DNA from 3 places in the Blautia sp. aa_0143 genome. Region 1 is predicted to be linked to each of the others. Evidence: riboswitches for the same ligand, from Rfam matches in the RefSeq annotation. Region 1 holds a riboswitch; each other region holds the start of a gene.
The links. Region 1 has a riboswitch for FMN ahead of EAI83_RS17840 (DUF6783 domain-containing protein). Riboswitches for the same ligand answer to the same signal wherever they lie in the genome.
Positions count from the first base shown of each region.

Region 2: linked by a shared signal. The riboswitch ahead of EAI83_RS06010 (ECF transporter S component) and the one ahead of EAI83_RS17840 (DUF6783 domain-containing protein) in region 1 are both predicted to bind FMN.
Region 3: linked by a shared signal. The riboswitch ahead of EAI83_RS11535 (ECF transporter S component) and the one ahead of EAI83_RS17840 (DUF6783 domain-containing protein) in region 1 are both predicted to bind FMN.

Region 1 is NZ_RCXU01000012.1:103,232-106,510, reverse strand. Features, by position in the region: gene tsf (translation elongation factor Ts) at 1-632, shown strand, start outside; gene EAI83_RS07915 (hypothetical protein) at 938-1,204, shown strand; FMN riboswitch at 1,394-1,508, shown strand; partial or broken gene EAI83_RS17845 (DUF6783 domain-containing protein) at 1,626-1,862, opposite strand; partial or broken gene EAI83_RS17840 (DUF6783 domain-containing protein) at 1,812-1,937, shown strand; gene ribD (bifunctional diaminohydroxyphosphoribosylaminopyrimidine deaminase/5-amino-6-(5-phosphoribosylamino)uracil reductase RibD) at 1,940-3,067, shown strand; gene ribE (riboflavin synthase) at 3,049-3,279, shown strand, end outside.
Region 2 is NZ_RCXU01000009.1:70,593-73,871, forward strand. Features, by position in the region: gene EAI83_RS06005 (fibronectin type III domain-containing protein) at 1-1,356, shown strand, start outside; FMN riboswitch at 1,467-1,584, shown strand; gene EAI83_RS06010 (ECF transporter S component) at 1,715-2,350, shown strand; gene EAI83_RS06015 (MATE family efflux transporter) at 2,478-3,279, opposite strand, start outside.
Region 3 is NZ_RCXU01000020.1:80,691-83,969, reverse strand. Features, by position in the region: gene EAI83_RS11545 (relaxase/mobilization nuclease domain-containing protein) at 1-739, opposite strand, end outside; gene EAI83_RS11540 (riboflavin kinase) at 818-1,510, opposite strand; gene EAI83_RS11535 (ECF transporter S component) at 1,519-2,163, opposite strand; FMN riboswitch at 2,281-2,396, opposite strand; gene EAI83_RS11530 (CD1845 family protein) at 2,643-2,933, opposite strand; gene EAI83_RS11525 (plasmid mobilization protein) at 3,019-3,279, opposite strand, start outside.

The sequences.
Region 1 (3,279 bases):
ACACAACAGCAGCTGATATCGATGCTTTCCTTGCTGAGGCATGGGCACTTGATACAACTAAGACTGTAAAAGAGGCTCTTGCAGCTCAGATCGCAGTAATCGGCGAGAACATGAACATTCGTAGATTTGCTCAGGTTGAGGAGCAGAACGGATTCATCGCTTCCTACACTCATATGGGTGGAAAGATCGGCGTTCTTGTAGACGTTGAGACAGATGTTGTTAACGATGCTGTTAAAGAGATGGCTAAGAACGTAGCTATGCAGATCGCAGCTCTGAAACCGCAGTACACAAGCGACAAGGAAGTAAGCGCTGACTACATCGAGCATGAGAAAGAGATTCTTATGGCTCAGATCCAGAACGATCCGAAGGAGTCCCAGAAACCGGCTAAGGTTATCGAGGGAATGATCACAGGACGTATCAAGAAAGAGCTTAAAGAGATCTGCCTTCTTGACCAGACATACGTAAAAGCAGAGGACGGAAAACAGTCCGTTGCTAAATACGTAGAGCAGGTAGCAAAAGAGAACGGCGCTAAGATCCAGATCAAAGGCTTCGTTCGCTACGAGACAGGCGATGGTCTTGAGAAAAAAGAAGAGAACTTCGCTGAGGAAGTTGCAAAACAGATGGGTAAATAATCCATTAACTTAAGTTTTCATTATATTATTTTAATAAGTCTGAATTTAAGTATTTAAAAACCTTGAAAGCCGATGGTGTAGATTGATAACAGTCAAAGCCATCGGTTTTCTTTATCCAAATATCTTGGACACTCTGTCAAATATATTCTCTGGTTCTTCCTGCCACATCAAAATAAGTATGCTCATGCATTGACAGAGATAATCGATACTTTCAAAACGCCTAAATGTCACGGCCTGCGCCTGTTTCCGCTTATAATTCCTCACTATTTGTGCCGCCAGCCAAAGGCGGCGGAATGGAGATTTTTATGAAATATACCCAGGATAATGGAAAAATTAAATTATGTGAAACTGATAATATGGATCATCTCGTGCGGTTAACACAAGCGTTGAATGAAAATAATATTCTTTACGAAACGAGATTAAAAAAAGGAACATTTATCAATAATCTTTTTTTCTTGATTTTTTATCATACTTTTGCATCGGGAATTGATCATAAGAATGAAACAACATGTATTTATGTACTAGAAAAAGATTTTGCTGCTGCCCAAAAAGCAATAGTAAACTGCAGATAAAAAAATTCATCTTCCAAGGCACAGGCTCTGTGTGCTGGCCATCGGTCATTGCCTGCGTGCCTGTTTGTCAACCAAAGCCTGAGAATAGTAATACGACGATTGCCTGCCAGTAACTAATATTCCGCATGGAATGAGTAAAATAAAAATTTCGCTTTACAAATAACAGATAAAGTATTAAAATAAACAAAAAGATATCTTCAGGGCAGGGTGAGATTCCCTACCGGCGGTAAAGCCCGCGAGCCGAGAGGCATGATCCGGTGAGATTCCGGGGCCGACAGTACAGTCTGGATGGAAGAAGATGATAGTACAGTTGATTTTTTGAATGAATGTAGTATCAGAGCTCTGAGATGGTGATCCATTTCAGAGCTTTTTATATAGGGAATCAGACATTCATTTATCGATCATATGTAACAGATCAATTCTACCCTGCAGATATTTCTGCAGGTTTTTTTTGTATCTGGTACATCGTTTTCGAAATAAATATACCACTCACTTGTCTGTGAATCCGATTGCACAGATCTAAAAGCCTCGGCGTACCAGAGCGTGTTTGAAAAATCATTCCTGCAATCTGCACGCCCCACTTTGCGGTATATTTTGCCCGAATTCAGTTGCCGTAGCCCGCTACGGCGCCCTCATCCGGACAAAATCTCCCACAAATTGTGACGCACATCTTGCAGAAAGCCTTTTTCAAACACGCTCTAGACAAAGAACAGGAATAAGAAAGAAGGAATAAAAATGACGGATCAGGAATATATGCTTCGGGCGATTCAGCTGGCCAAAAAAGGAGAAGGCTGGACGAATCCCAATCCGATGGTAGGGGCAGTGATCGTAAAAGACGGAAGGATCATCGGGGAAGGCTATCATAAAAAGTATGGAGAACTTCATGCGGAACGTAATGCAATTGCTTCCCTCACAGAACCAGCAGAAGGTGCGGTGATTTATGTTACGCTGGAGCCTTGCTGTCATCATGGAAAAACACCTCCATGTACGGAAGCGATCATTGAACAGAAGATCAGAAAAGTGGTGATCGGTTCCCGAGATCCGAATCCGAAAGTGGCAGGAAAAGGTGTACAGATGTTAAGGGAAGCCGGTGTAACAGTAGTTGAAGATTTTATGAGAGAAGAATGTGATCAGCTGAATCCGGTGTTTTTCCATTATATTACTACGAAAACCCCATACGTGGTGATGAAGTATGCCATGACACTGGATGGGAAGATCGCAACGAAGACAGGAGCATCAAAATGGATCACCGGAGAAGCGGCAAGAAAAGAAGTACAGCATATGCGGCATCAGTACATGGGGATCATGGCAGGTATTGGAACTGTGCTTGCAGATGATCCGATGTTGAACGTCCGGGTAGAAGGCTGGAAAAGTCCTGTCAGGATTGTGTGCGACAGTAAGCTCAGGATCCCGCCGGACAGTCAGATCGTAAAAAGTGCGGAAAAGTACCGGACGATCGTGGCTTATGCAGATCAGAAAAATACAGAAGAAAAAATAAAAATATTACATACCATGGGAGTTGAGACCATTTACTGTCCGGATGAAAAGGATCAGATAGACCTTAAGAAGCTGATGACAGATCTTGGAAACAGGGGTATTGACAGCATCCTCCTGGAGGGAGGCGGTACGTTAAATGACAGTGCCCTGCGAGCCGGAATTGTAAAGGAAGTACAGGCTTTTGTGGCACCAAAGCTGTTTGGTGGTGTGGCCGGGAAGACACCGGTAGAAGGTATCGGAGTTGAATTCCCGTCTGAAGCAGTAGAACTGAAATATATAGATATCTGCCAGATCGGTGAGGACATCCGGATAAGATGTCAGGTGTGTGAGAAAAAACAGGAGGAATCATGTTTACAGGAATCGTAGAAGAGAAAGGAAAAGTCCGTTATATACAGCTGACAGGAGAATCAGGGATCCTGGCAGTGAAAGCCCGGAAAGTCCTGGAAGGGACAAGAATCGGTGACAGTATTGCTGTGAATGGTGTGTGTCTGACAGTTACGTCGATCCAGCCGGACGGATTTACTGCCGATGTGATGGCAGAGACGATCAGAAGAAGCAGTCTTGGCAGTTGCAAAGCT
Region 2 (3,279 bases), on a different contig from region 1:
GGGAAAAATGGACTTCGTCTGTCTTCCGGGTGCAGGATAAGAGTACTGAGCACAGATACTGTCTGGGCGGATGATGCGTTCAGGGATTCAGCACTGATCGCGGGAAAAAAGGATTCCACACTTCAGAAATACGCAGAGGACCGTGGCTGCACGTTTGTGGAGCTGTCAGCAGACAACCGGATACCGCTTCAGAATGAATGGTTTGAACAGATCACTTCAGACTATGAATATAATGGAAAAAGCCATGAACCCGAAATAGAATCCAGTGAATCCGCACCGGAACTTGAGCAGGGCTTCGATTATGAAGTAACTTATGAAAATAACATCAATGCAGGAACTGCGACTGTAAAGATCACGGGAAAAGATATTTTCTGCGGTACAGTAGAGCGGAGTTTCAAGATTACGCCAGATGAAAATGGAATGTATGTGTGCTATTTTGCGGAAAATAATGAAACATACCTGGAAACCACCTTTAAAGGAAAAAAAGTGGAACCGGAAGTGGTAATTGACGGACTGGTACAGGGAAAAGATTATACGGTAACCTATGTTAATAATGAAAAGCCTGGTGAAGCTCGTGCAGAGCTCACGGGAATCGGCAATTATAAAGGATCGGAAACATTATATTTTACTATTTACGGAAAACTGCCGGCTGCGGATCCAATAGCTGATCAGACATATACAGGAAAAGAACTTACACCTGCCATCGTAATCCCCGGATTGAAAGCCGGCGAAGATTATTATATGTACTACGAGGATAATCAGTATCCGGGTGTTGCAACGGTAACCATTTATGGTACCGGTTATTATAAAGGTACCGCAACCATTCATTTCAAGATCATAAAAAAGACAGAAAAGTTTGTCAGCAATGTTAAGCTAAACAGAACCTCTTACACTTATACGGGAAAATCCATCCGGCCATCAGTAACCGTAACTGTAAATGGAAAGAAGATCGGTGCGAGTGCTTATAAGCTGTATTACAAAAATAATAAAAATTCCGGAATTGGAACTGTACAGGTCAGAGGAATCGGAAAATACAGTCGTATCAACAAAACGCTTACCTTTAAGATCCTGCCTCTAAAAACTCTGCTGACAGGACTGAAAAAAGCAAACAGATCCTTTACCGCAAGCTGGAAGAAAAATATACAGGCAACCGGCTATCAGATCCAGTATGCAGCAGACAGCAGATTTACAAAAGAAAGAAAAACGGTCACAGTTGGAAAACAGTCTGCGACCAGATATAAGATATCAGGACTGAAAAACAAAAAGACCTATTATGTCCGCATCCGGTCATATAAAAGAGTCGGAAAAAAGGTTCTTTACAGTAGCTGGAGTACGGTAAAGAAAATCCGGGTTTGATCATAAAGGAGTGGATCTTAGATTTATATAAATGGAGCAGAATGCTTCTGTGACAGAATTAAGGCTTGTAATTATAAAAAGAGCGCGTTATAATGAACTCATAAAAAAGAAAATTTCTTCGGGGCAGGGTGTGATTCCCTACCGGCGGTATAGTCCGCGACCCGCTTTGGCGGCTGATCTGGTGAAATTCCGGAACCGACAGTAAAGTCTGGATGAGAGAAGAACGCGCAGTATTTAAAGAACGTGCTCAGTGCCCCGGGAAGAAGCTCCCGGGGCTTTTTATGTGAAGAAATTTTTTTCGCATAAAGATTTCTTGTGGAAATTTTCTTTGAATATTTCTGAAGAAGGAGAGAGAGTTATGAGTGAACAGATATTACAGAGAGGAAATGCTGTGGAAAGAAGCAGAACAAGAACCATCGCGCAGGTAGCCATGCTTGGTGCTGTGGCAGGAGTATTGATGAATCTTGAGTTTCCGATCCCGTTTCTTGCACCGTCTTTTTATCAGCTTGATTTTTCCGAGGTACCGGTTATGGTAGGAACCTTCGCTATGGGACCTGTGGCAGGTATCCTGATCGAGCTTGTGAAGATTCTCGTACATCTTGTGACTAAGGGAACCATGACTGCCGGTGTTGGTGATGTTGCCAATTTCCTGTTTGGATGTGCCTATGTGGTACCGGCCGGCCTGATCTACCGTTTCCGTCACAAAAAGAGCAGAGTACATGCAGTTGCAGGTATGGCAGCAGGAACAGTCCTGACAGCGATCCTTGCATGCTTTGTCAATGCCTTTGTATTGCTTCCGGCTTACGGTAAGGCGTTTGGAATGCCAATCGAGACCTTTATCCAGATGGGAAGCGCAGTACACAGCTCCGTAAACGGACTGCTTACCTTTGCACTGCTGATCATTGCTCCGTTTAATATCTTTAAATATGCACTGACATCTCTGATCGTATTTGTAATCTATAAGAAAATCCGTGTTGTACTGAAAGGTGACTGATCATAAGCAGCTGCCGGAGGATGAAGAAAAGATCAGAAATTGGTGGTTTCAGATAAATATCTGAGAATGTGAGAAATGCCATGTAATATATTGCCGATGGGCAGTAAATTACATGGCATTTTTTATGTCAGGCGTTTTGTTCTGCAGTTTTCATGACTCCAAGCTCACGTCTGGCAAAAACAACGGCCAGCACAAATGCAGAGGTATCTGCAATTGGTCCTGCGTACATGACGCCATCGATTCCGAAGAAGACCGGGAAGATGACGATCAGCGGCAGCAGGAAGAGCACCTGCCTTGTGAGGGACATGATCACACCAAGCCTGGCTTTTCCAATGGAGGTAAAAAAGCCGGCGGACATAGGCTGGATCCCGTTGGCAAAGGTCATCAGCATGAAGATGCGGAGATATTTTTCTGCAAAATGAAAGTACAGGTCGCTGCCGTTTCCGAAGATGCCTACGATCTGATGCGGGAAGAACTGGAAGCAGATAAAAAATATGGTTGCGATCACAGTACATAAGGTTACGGAATAGCGGTATGTCTGGCGTACACGGCTGTATTTTTCGGCGCCGTAGTTAAATCCCCAGATGGGCTGGGAGCCCTGGGAGATTCCGATGCAGATGGCCATAAATACCTGATTGACTTTGGAAATGATCCCTGCACAAGCGATCGGAATATCACTTCCGTAAGCGGAGAGTGCTCCGTAATGGCGAAGTGTATTGTTCATGACAATCTGCACTGCAGCAATGGCAACCTGATTGATACAGGATGCCATTCCCAGAGAAAAAATGGCAGACAGATTGCGTGCCTTAGGAATCAGCATGGAGTGGTCCAGGTACATTTTTCGGAGTCTGGAAAAATAAAAGATGATCAGAAGTCCGGATACAATCTGGCCGATCACGGTTGCCCAGGCTGCACCTTTGATGCCCCAG
Region 3 (3,279 bases), on a different contig from region 1:
AATCGCCTTTGAGCGTATCACATCGGGTATAATTTTCCTGTCCCGGAACTCGGAACCGAAGATGTTTTCTTTCACGATTAACTTCAATCCCGGCAGCCTCCAGCTTCTTTAGAAGTTCCCCAAAATCTTTTGGCTTTTCTTCTAATGCAGCATCAATAGCAATGCGTATCTGCTCCTGAAAGGAAGGCTGCTTTTTATTTCCCAGCCATGTGCCATAATGCTCCCGGCTGGGTTTCGGATTTTCTATAATCGAAAGACCATGTTCCAAACACAGCTTGTCATTCATTCGCCGGATCGCCCAGGTAGAGCCCCAGAAGTTGCGAAATTTTTTCTGACAGTCCAGTGTAGTAGAGTTGATAATGATGTGATTATGGACATGGTGCTTATCTACATGGGTACAGACGACAAAGGCATGGTTTCCTTTTGTGAGTTTTAGCGCCAGCTCCCTGCCGATCTGATTGGCTTCTTCCGGCGCAACTTCGCCGGGCTTAAACGCCTGACGAAGATGGTAGGCGATCACATCATCCGAACCCTGATTTCTGCCGGTCAGATTTGCATACTGTCGTTTGGACAGAAGGAATTCTGCATCAGCAAGCCGGGTATCACACTCATAGCCATAAATGAATTTTCCAAAATCGGTTTTCTGCGGATTTTCTACATAATCAATAATATCTGCAATCGCAGTAGAGATGTCCCGACCTTTTCCTACATGCAAAGGCATCAGTCTTGTGGTCGCTATTTTCGTCACCCCCTAACTTAGAATTTGATCCATATATAAAAAATTGTGGTAGCACTTTAGTTAACTCGGCCGAATTTGTTAGTTATTATTAAATTTATAACCATAGCCAATTACTGTTTTTATATACTCGTGTCCCTTGCAATATGGTTTTAACCTTTTTCGTATTTGAAAAATCGTGTTTTCTACTGCGTGCAAATGGTTATTTGTGGGTTCATGCCAAATCTGTTTATAAATCTGTTCTTTTGTGAATGTGGTTTGAGGAGATTGCAGTAACAAATAAAGGACTTCAAATTCGTTTGTTGATAAATAAACTTCCTGCTGTCCTAATATTACACAATGCCGGTTAACATCAATGTGTAAGGTGTGATTTGTTTGCTTTAATCCCCAAAATTCTTGTGCCATTGTCCGGTCATTCGCAATTTGTTCAAGCAGCAAGGATAATTCATTAAATTTTCTGACTTCCCTCAATTTCTTATATAGGTTGATAGTTATCGTACACCCATATATGTCCTTATCAAAATCAAAAATATGTGTTTCGATTGAAACAAAGCTATCATTATCAAGTGTAGGGCGCGTCCCAATATGGGTAACACCATAATATATCTTGTCACTTAAAAGAATATCTGCCACATACACCCCTGTCTTTGGCAAAAATGTATTTTTTGCTATTTCTATGTTTGCGGTAGGTGTCCCCACATGCTTTCCAATACCTCGGCCATGTATAACGATCCCTGTTAGTGTGCAAATAGGCTCATTTATTTTTTCTTTCATTTCAATCCTCATATAATCCCATTCATTGACAGGATAATCAAAACACAAGTTACTATAATAAAACTTGCCAGCATAAGCAGACCAGTATGCTTTTGTCTTGCTTCATTTTCCAAAGTAGCAACATATCCGCTTTTTCTCAAAGCGGTAACTATGGGCTTATACAGTAAAAATGTAATGGACGCATTTAACCCACCTTTCAATAAGTTAAATGGAAGAAAGGCAGGAAGTAACAATTCTACAACTGCTTCTCTTGGATACCCCATATAAAGCGGCGTTACCAAATAGTTCCACAACAGCATAACGATAACCGTTATTAGCCATCCCGATGCCAGACCAATCACTGCACCAGATAAAGTGTGCTTTTTTTTGTAAATGACAGATGCCGTACACGCAAAAGATAGTGTTTGTACGATATTCATAATACAACCTAATATTCCGGTATCGCTTACTGTAATCATTTCAAGGGTTGCTACAATAACAGATACAATGCAGGAAGTCATCGGCCCCCAAATAAAGCCGCCCAAAGTTACAATAACATCGGATGGATCATACTTTAAGAATAGAATAATAGGAATCCTGCCAACAACCATAGTGACATAAGTGATCGCACATAGCATACCAATAACTGTGATTCTTTTTGTTTTACTGTTCATAATTGCTTTCCTCCGTGGCAAAAAATTAACACCCAAAAGAAAATGTCTTTCAGGTGTTAGCATTATAATTAGGCCACAGAAAAGAAAGTAATCCTCTCAAAATCTGCGGAAATCTAACCATATCTTCTTTCATCCAGACTATACTGTTGGTTTTGGAATTACACCAAATCGTGCGTTTTACGCTCGCGGACTTTACCGCCAATCGGGAATTTCACCCTGCCCCGAAGACACTTTTATTCAGTTGTTTTCCCTGCAATTATAACATCAACTATTTTTGGAAGCAATGAATTGAAGAAAGTTCGGAAATATTTCGGAAACTTGCATTTTATGAAATAGGACTTACCGCCAATTCAATTCGCCATGTTCTCTGGCATAAGAGGCAGAATGATAATATGTATCTCTCAATAAAATCCCTCCAATCAAAAAAGTTATAATTGCAGAAAAAGAGCGGGGCTGCCTATGCGCCCCGCCAAATCTGCTTAACCAAATATAAAATCCTTTAAGGCACTGTTTGCTCCGCCAATGATCCCTACCAGCCATGCAGCCGCCATAGGCAGACCGTATGGACTGATAAGAAAGGCGATCATAAGCCATGCAAGACCCGGCAAAAATCCTGCGACAAAGAACAGCACCAATGCTGCCAGAAAGATGATCCCGGAAAGAATCCCAAGTACCGCACCGGAAAGGACCACTAAAAATTTACATACCAGATAAAGAATCCCCGTAACCAGCATAAAGGGAAGTGCCAGTAATTTACCTATCAAACGCATACGCTTTGCCTCCTTTCAGAAGGGCATCTGCCCTTATAAAAATTTTACCGTGACGGCAAAAAGAAAGCAACGACTTTCCGGCTGTTTATGAAATGTTTGCAAATCCCCGGATCAGTTTATCCATGCCATCCCAAAGGCTGTCCAGACGGGTGCGGATGTCCTCTATATCTGCGGCATAAATACTGCCGGTCTCATTGGCCCGTCTGGTATATTGGTTTAAGTTATTGGAACAAATGCGGAGAAGCCGGATCATTTCCTGAATATCTCCCATATCAAGGTGAATGATGTAACCGTCTACGGCCATCTTTCTCAGATATGCCGACAGGTTGGTAATGCCAAGTTCCGC